Regions from separate parts of the Streptococcus sp. KHUD_012 genome, predicted to be linked through region 2. Evidence: predicted binding sites of a transcription regulator. Region 2 holds the regulator's gene; the other holds the start of a gene.

Region 1 (4,431 bases), 510 kb from region 2:
TTCTTCAACAGGATTCAATTCTTCTGGAAGGGCTTTGACACCGTCTTTTGCTTCCTTGATGATGTTTGCAGCGACTTGATCAACGCCGGCATTTGCATCCATCAAACGCTCTGTATAAGCTTGAATCAACATCGGAAGGTTCAATCCTGTGATGATCGCAAATTTACGATCTGGATTTTCTCCCATGACGCGACTCGCCTGGTTAAATGGAGAACCACTCCAAAGGTCAGCCAAAACCAAGACCTCATCTTCTGCATCAAATGCAGCAACAGCCGCATTGAATTTAGCATAGAGATCATCCGGGCCTTCACTTGGCATGAACGTAACCACTTGAACTTTCTCTTGATCCCCAAAGATCATCGAGCCGGATTGGTGGATTCCAGCTGCAAATTCACCGTGGCTAGCAATAATGATACCAATACTCATTATTGACATTCCTCCTTATAAAATTTGTTTGACTTTCAGTTTAAGAAAACTTTAAGCTACTTTATTATAAATCGTTTTCACACTTAAGTCAATTTTTCTATCAAAAACTCGATATAAAAGCATTAATTTATTATATTAAATTATCGTTGAATAAAAATTGAATGCTCTTGAATGGCTCTTGTTTATTAGTTGATGATGGCAGAAGAAAGCAATGATATGTAGGTTTCATAGGATTTGAATTTCAATAAAAATATTCCAACAATCGATCTATATCCGCAAAAATAAAAAATAAATATATAATAAATTGTAAAATAGAATGATTGAGAGCACTCAAAAAGACTAGCCCAGTTGGGCTAGTCCTGTAGGTTCAGTTGTTTAGTTTGTAAAGTCAAGTACCATACGTCCTTGAATGGTTCCAGCTTCCATTTCGTCAAAGACTTTGACTGCATCTTCTACTGGACGTTTTTGAACGACAGGGACTACCAAGCCTTCTGCACCAAATTGGAAGGCTTCTTCCAAGTCTTTACGAGTTCCTACAAGAGAACCAATGACTTGGATACCATCTAATACAGTTTTCACAATGCTGAGGTCCATCATTTCAGAAGGAAGACCAACTGCAACCACGCGGCCGCCTGCACGAACAGAATCTACTGCTTGGTTGAAAGCTACTTTAGAAACAGCTGTTACGACAGCAGAGTGAGCTCCACCATTTGTTTTTTCTTTGATCAATCCTGGGACATCTTCAACTTCGCGACCGTTGATGACAAAGTCTGCACCAACTTCTTTCGCCAATTCTAGTTTATCATTGTTGATATCGACAGCGATGACATGTGCGTTGAAGACTTTCTTAGCATATTGAACAGCCAAGTTTCCTAGTCCACCAGCTCCATAGATAACAATCCATTGTCCTGGTTCAGCTTTGGCTTCTTTGATGGCTTTATAAGTGGTAACACCTGCACACGTAATAGAAGATGCTTGGGCTGGATCTAATCCTTCAGGTACTTTCACTGCGTAATCTGCAGTAACGATACATTGTTCAGCCATCCCTCCATCAACAGAGTAACCAGCATTTTTTACAGTACGGCAAAGAGTTTCACGACCAGTTGTACAGTATTCACAAGTTCCACATCCCTCGAAGAACCATGCGACACTGACACGATCCCCAACTTTTAGGCTCTTGACATCTGGAGCAACTTCTTTAACAATACCGATTCCTTCGTGTCCAAGAACACGGCCTGGAACTTTACCGAAGTCCCCGTGAGCAACGTGCAAGTCAGTGTGGCAGACACCACAGTATTCGATTTGAACAAGTGCTTCCCCTGTTTCAAGTGGACGCATGTCTTTGTTTGCAACGATTTCAACACCAGTACCTTCTGGATTTACAACAACAGCTTTCATTTTGTTCCTCCTTAAGTGAACGAGAAGCGGTTTAAAATTTTTGAAAGCGCTTCTTTAATAACTATGTTAATAATATCACAAACCAGATGACGAGGCAATGAAAAAAATGGAAAAAAGGGGCGGTATTGATTAACCGATTAAGGATTTGGCGCAGAAAAAGACATGAGGGGATAACTCATGTCTGTTAGTTTTATAAGAATAATTGAATGAGTTGGCGCGCGACACCATCTTCGTTATTTGTGAAATCTGTGACGGAGTCTGCATAAGGGAGAAGGACGGAGCTAGCATTTTTCATAGCGTATCCATGACCAGCGAGAGCTAGCATGTCAGTATCGTTGTGCTCGTCTCCAAAGGCAATCAAATCCTTCTGATCCATATTGAGTTTATCCAGAAGGTAGGTCAGAGCAGAAGCTTTGGTCACATTTTTTGGATTGCATTCCAGAATATTTAAGGGACCACCCCAAGTATTGATAGACAGATTGTAGTCATAATGACGATTCATTTCATCTGCCAGAGCATATTTGTCTTCCGCTTTCGTTTGAAAGAGAATACAGTTTGGGTCGCTCGTTACCCGCTCGGGATTGAATTGATTTTCTGGTTGGAAAGATTCAATCCCGAATAATTTAGGATCTGCAACATGCTCATTTGGATCGGTAATAAAGAATTTATTGCGGTATTCGCCTGCTATAAAGTCCGCTTGGATAGTGTCTCGGTTAGCGACCATATCTAACAGGTATTTTTTATCTAAAGTCAAACATTGTTCATCTGCCCATTTTTTCTCAGGTAGATGCGTAAGGGAGCCGTTAAAATTGATCATCGGAGTATCTAGCTCTAGTTGTTTGTAATAGGTATGTGCCATACGGTAAGGGCGGCCTGTTGTAATAATGACTTTATGGCCAAGAGCACTAATTTTTTTTATCGTATCAATGGTAAAGTCGCTCAATTTGCTTTCGGAATTTAAGAGAGTGCCGTCTAGATCTAGAGCGATCATCTTTTTATGCATATTTCAGTTCCTTTCGAGAAGAATGAGACCATTATATCAGAAAAATCGGAAAAGCGCTCAAAAATCGAGAAGAGAAGTAGGATTTCTTGAAAGGCGAAAGATCTTTTGGTAAAATAGAAATAACGTTCGCAAATTGATTGGGAGCGAGAATGATGAAAAAGGAGTTTATTCTGAAATGGATAAGTTTTTTAAACTTTCAGAACATGGAACCACTGTTCGAACAGAGGTTCTTGCTGGTTTGACAACCTTTTTTGCGATGAGTTATATCCTCTTCGTAAACCCTCAAATGTTGTCACAAACAGGTATGCCAGCTCAAGGGGTCTTCCTTGCAACGATTATTGGATCCGTTGTCGGAACCTTGATGATGGCTTTTTATGCCAATTTACCTTATGCACAAGCACCTGGGATGGGCTTGAATGCCTTCTTTACCTTTACCGTTGTATTTGGTATGGGCTACTCATGGCAGGAAGCTTTGGGAATGGTCTTCATTTGTGGTGTGATCTCATTGATTATCACATTGACAAATGTTCGGAAGATGATCATCGAATCGATTCCGACCGCTCTTCGCTCTGCTATTTCAGCTGGGATCGGGATTTTCTTGGCCTATGTTGGAATTAAGAATGCGGGATTTTTGAAATTCACGATTGACCCTCATACCTATACAGTGGTTGGAGAAGGAGCAGATAAGGCGAATGCAACGATCTCAGCCAATGCATCTGCTGTTCCTGGATTGGTTGATTTTAACAATCCGGCTGTCCTCTTGGCTCTTGTTGGTCTTGCGATTACTATTTTCTTTGTTGTCAAAGGGATTAAGGGAGGAATTATCCTTTCTATCTTAGCAACGACTGTGCTTGGAATTCTCATCCATGTGGTTGATATCACTAAAATCGACTTTGCAAGTAATCATCTAGGAGCTGCCTTTAATGATTTAGGCAAGATCTTTGGTCAAGCTTTGGGATCAAAAGGATTGGGTTCTTTGATTTCCAATACGTCTCGTTTGCCTGAGACCTTAATGGCAATCTTAGCCTTCTCCTTGACGGATATTTTTGATACAATTGGAACTTTAATCGGTACGGGTGAAAAAGTTGGGATTGTTGCGACAAATGGGGAAAACCATCAATCAGCGAAATTAGATAAGGCCCTCTATTCAGACCTTGTAGCGACTTCAGTCGGAGCTATTGCAGGAACTTCAAACGTAACGACGTATGTTGAATCTGCAGCTGGTATTGGAGCTGGTGGACGCACTGGTCTGACAGCCTTGGTTGTAGCGATCTGTTTTGCTATTTCAAGTCTCTTTAGTCCGTTGTTGGCGATTGTACCGACCGCTGCCACAGCCCCAATTTTGATTGTTGTTGGGATCATGATGTTGAGTGGCTTGAAAAATATCCATTGGGAAGATATGTCAGAAGCAGTTCCTGCTTTCTTCACCTCTATCTTTATGGGCTTCAGCTACTCGATTACACAAGGGATCGCTGCTGGATTTATCACCTATAGCTTAGTGAAAGTGGTTAAAGGAGAAGCCAAAGAAGTGCACAGCATGATTTGGATCCTAGATGTTCTCTTTATTTTAAACTACGTTAGCATGGCCTTGAATTAGTTATCAG
Region 2 (4,431 bases):
CTGAAGTCATTGATAAAATGTCTGAAACTATGAAGACCACATTTGGAAATCCATCGAGCCTTCATGCTCATGGACGGATGGCTAGTAAACTTCTCCGAGAATCTCGCGAGCAAATTGCTCAGTCTCTCCATACTCTTCCAAATCGTATTTTCTTCACTTCAGGTGGATCAGAAAGTAATAATACCGTTATAAAAGGCTACTGCTTGAAACACCAAGCAGATGGCAAACACATCATTACGACCGCTTTGGAACACCATGCGGTTCTTGAACCCATCGAATATCTTGTAGAACGTTTCGGATTTGAAGTTACGATCGTCCAACCAAGAGATGGACGCATTAAGGCTAGTGATATCAAGGCGGCTCTTAGACCGGATACCATTCTTGTCTCTACCATGTTTGCCAATAACGAGACAGGCGATCTTCTTCCGATTAAAGAAATCGGAGAACTCTTAAAAGATCATCCAGCTGCCTTTCACGTTGATGCTGTCCAAGCAATCGGAAAGGTCCCTGTCTATCCTGAAGAGTTGGGAATTGATTTTCTCAGTGCTTCTGCCCACAAATTCCATGGACCAAAGGGCGTCGGTTTCCTTTATGCAACCTCCCCAGATTTTGATAATCTTTTACATGGTGGGGATCAGGAAAGTAAGATGAGAGCCAGTACGGAAAATCTCATTTCTATTGTCGGGATGGCAACCGCGCTTCAGCAAGCTACACTTCATCAAGAAGAAAATTTCAACCAGGTTCAAAAACTTGGCCAAGAACTAGTTAATGGTTTAACAGACTACGACTACTACGTAAATGCGAATGACGATCATCTCCCATTTGTTTGGAATCTTGGCTTCCCAGGCGTCCAAAATGATGTATTATTGATGCGACTCGATCTTGCTGGAATTTCTGTCTCTACAGGTTCTGCTTGTACCGCTGGTACAGTTCAACCTAGCCATGTCCTAAAGGCACTCTATGGGAAAGATAGCTCACGCCTAAAAGAATCCCTTAGAATTAGTTTTTCAGAACTCAATACCGTAGAGGAAGTTCAAGACTTCCTCGCAACACTAAAAGAAATTTTATCATAGGAGAACAATATGGCTTTTGAAACAAGTGTTTCATTGAAAGACTGCAAATATACCTATAGTCTACACCCAAATGTAAAAAAATATACCTTACGTGACAATACATTTGCTGTTACAAAAGTTGGAAATTACGAATTAAATCGTTTGCTTGAAGCTGTTCCAAATAGCGGTGAAGGCTTCTTGCTTAAAATTATCTTCAACAAAGACCTCACAGGTTTTAAAATCAATATTACAGACAAATCTGGGCTTCGTCTGGTTAATATCTTTAAAAATCCAGAAAATGACATTATCCAACAAAAATTTTATTTCCTAATGGATAGTCTTGTCGAAAGAGAAATTTTTAACAAAACAGAGGTCTAATATGGTAACCCTAACTTATATCGATGCTTATCAAGTAGAACGAACTACTACTTATACTGACCTTGCGGCTTGTATCCTTGCTTTTTCAGGCTGTGTAACCTTGCCTGACTCTTACTCAATTGTTTCCATTGAATATAAGGGACAAAAGCTTCCCTATACAGGTCGAGTCGATGGGCTCTATGCTTATCTGAAAAAGGTAGAACAAGCTGAAAACTAAGCTGATGCTGATGGAACTCTTCCATCGCCATCAGCTTTTTCTTTAGACAAAAATATTTTTGAAAAAGCGTTCTAGATAGTTGATTTTTTCACAATCTTCCTATACAATAAGAGGGAAAGGTTGTGATATTGTGAAACATGATAAAAATACTCCAATTCCACGCGCAACAGCAAAACGCTTATCGCTCTACTACCGCATTTTTAAACGCTTTAACTCTGAAAAAATAGAGCGCGCCAATTCCAAGCAAATTGCTGATGCAATTGGGATTGACTCTGCTACTGTTCGACGAGATTTCTCATATTTTGGTGAATTAGGAAGACGTGGATTTGGTTATGACGTAAAAAAACTGATGAACTTCTTTGCCGATCTCTTAAATGACAATGCCATTACCAATGTCGCTATTGTGGGGATCGGAAATATGGGAAGTGCGCTCCTCAACTATCGCTTCCATGAACGCAATAAGATGAAAATTGTCATGGCTTTTGATGTAGATGATCATGAACTGATTAATACCAAAAGTAAGGATGGGATCCCCATTTATGGGATTTCTACGATCAAAGAGAATCTCAAAAAAGAAGGCATTCAAACAGCAATTTTAACTGTCCCAAGTATTAAAGCGCAGGAAGTTGCTAGTCTTTTAGTAGATGCCGGTGTCAAAGGAATTCTAAGCTTTTCTCCGGTCCATCTGACAGTTCCTAAAGACGTTGTTGTCCAATATGTCGATCTCACTAGTGAATTGCAAACACTCCTTTATTTCATGCGTAAAAATGAAGAATAAAGACTTATACATTAACAAGAAAAGAGGCTGGGACAAAAGTCCTAGCCTCTCAATTATTTTTGGATTGTCGAGCAAGACACAGTGATTGAGTGGGCTCTACTACGCTGATTTTAACAGCTTTTACAGCCCTAGTCAACTGTGCGGAGGTGGGACGACGAAATCGAATTCTAACGAATTACCGATTTCTGTCCCACTCTCTTTTTTATACCAAATAATCGGTTTCTTCACGGTAACTATAATAGTTTTCCTCAGATACAATCAAGTGATCTAGTAGTGTTAAGCCCATCACTTCACAGGCCTCTATGACTCGATGCGTTACTTCATCATCATTTTTACTTGGAAATACGGCACCAGATGGATGATTGTGCGCCAAGATGATAGAGGTTGCCATGTGCTTCAGTGCATAATGCAGGATTTCACGTGGCTCCGCAATACTTCGATTCACGGTTCCAATAAAAATGGTCTGCTGATGAATAATTTCATTCTGTGTATTCAAATAGAGGGCAACCAGGTGCTCCTGCTTTTTATGGCCAATTTCCTGTTGAATTTTATGGGCCAATTTCTGACTACTCATGATTTGTTCGGAACTCATTAGTTCATCTTTATGAATCCTTCGTCCAAACTCAATAACAGCCTGAAGTTCGATGGCCTTCACTCGCCCAATGCCAGAGATTTCCTGTAGCTCCTCTAGGGTTAATTGCCCTAACTCCTTTAAACTATTTACCGAGCTCAAAAGACCTTGTGCAATCTCATAAACGCTTTTTTGCTTGTTACCTGTCCGTAAGAGAATGGATAACAATTCCTGATGACTTAGCTTATCCACCCCTTCAGAAACTAAGCGCTCCCTAGGAAGCAAAGATGGTTCAATAAATGATATGTCGTACATAATTTCCTCCTCACTTATTAATTCGTAATAAATTGAGAAAATAACGACCTTTCATTATTTACTGGCGATTTCTTGCTTCAAATCATCTAACACTAAGACTTCATCTTTATTAAAGCGGATCTGATAACCTGTTTGAACTTGTTCAAGCTCCTTTAAAAACTGTTGAATTTCACAGCGGATCAAGTACTCCTGACTCTGAGGAATGGCTTCTAAGGTTTGGTAGACTTGCTCTACTTCGTAGATTCCTTTCGTAATTAATCCATTTCGTGGAAAATCATTTATTAAGAGATTATAGAAATGATGCAAGAGATGATAAATTCGCTCTTTTGTCACTATTCTACCTCCTTATCATACTCTTTCTCCTCTTATTATATACCTATTTTCCCTCAATATTATGATAAATTCCTTACATTATATTACCAATCGCTTACAATTTTACAAGAATCCTTTAGTTATTTCATGCCATACTATAAAGAAAAAAGCCCCGGCATCTCTGCCTCGGGCTTTATTTCTTAAAGTTGCATTTGATTATAAGACTTGCTGAATGAATCCAGGATGTCCTTTGGAGCCTTGTCATAGTCAACAGAGGTTTCCAAGTTTCCTTTTACAATCGTACGGTAAGTCGCTGCAGCATCCTCACAGGTCACCAAGGTGATTTCATTAATACCTTCACGATCTTGAATGACATCTACACGGTCTGGAGTCACTGTCTCAACAGACGAGATGACATAAGTATAGATTTTTTCTTTGTCCGTGATGTAGATCTTCATACCAGCCTTGGCTTTCTCTAATGGTGAGAACAGCATGGCATTTGCTCCAGTAAGGCCAAATACGTGGTGACTAGCAAGAGAATAATTGCCTTGTCCCATGACTTGGTTTTCCTTCATAGTCCCTGCTCCATAGTAAAGGGCTACGTTTTCGAGTCCTTTAAAAATTGGAAGGTTCATGTTCAATTCAGGAATCGAAATCCCCCCAATTACAGGAAGTTTTTGAGCCTGCCATTGGGCATTGATCACGGCTTCCGTCGAGAGTGACTGGACATGTTTGAAATCAAAGCTCGTCTTCACTTCTTTGTTTTTATCAATAGTCTTTTTATCGACCTTGCTAACCTGGTATTGAT

What was found. Region 2 encodes Rex, which represses fermentation and respiration genes when NADH is low (regulators of the CRP and FNR family bind a similar motif). Its sites were predicted from a motif close to TTGTGAANTANTTCACAA; they were not measured.
Region 1: the regulator Rex is predicted to act here: its motif matches at 1,888-1,905, upstream of adhP (alcohol dehydrogenase AdhP).

What each region holds. Positions count from the first base shown of each region.
Region 1 covers NZ_CP159355.1:1,846,276-1,850,706, reverse strand. Annotated here, with positions in the region: gene ABVF55_RS09000 (PTS sugar transporter subunit IIB) at 1-426, opposite strand, end outside; gene adhP (alcohol dehydrogenase AdhP) at 802-1,824, opposite strand; gene ABVF55_RS08990 (Cof-type HAD-IIB family hydrolase) at 2,015-2,827, opposite strand; gene ABVF55_RS08985 (NCS2 family permease) at 3,003-4,424, shown strand.
Region 2 covers NZ_CP159355.1:1,335,189-1,339,619, forward strand. Annotated here, with positions in the region: gene ABVF55_RS06355 (cysteine desulfurase family protein) at 1-1,073, shown strand, start outside; gene ABVF55_RS06360 (DUF1831 domain-containing protein) at 1,083-1,430, shown strand; gene ABVF55_RS06365 (DUF4649 family protein) at 1,432-1,647, shown strand; gene ABVF55_RS06370 (redox-sensing transcriptional repressor Rex) at 1,778-2,425, shown strand; gene radC (RadC family protein) at 2,628-3,311, opposite strand; gene ABVF55_RS06380 (hypothetical protein) at 3,366-3,644, opposite strand; gene ABVF55_RS06385 (class A sortase) at 3,824-4,431, opposite strand, start outside.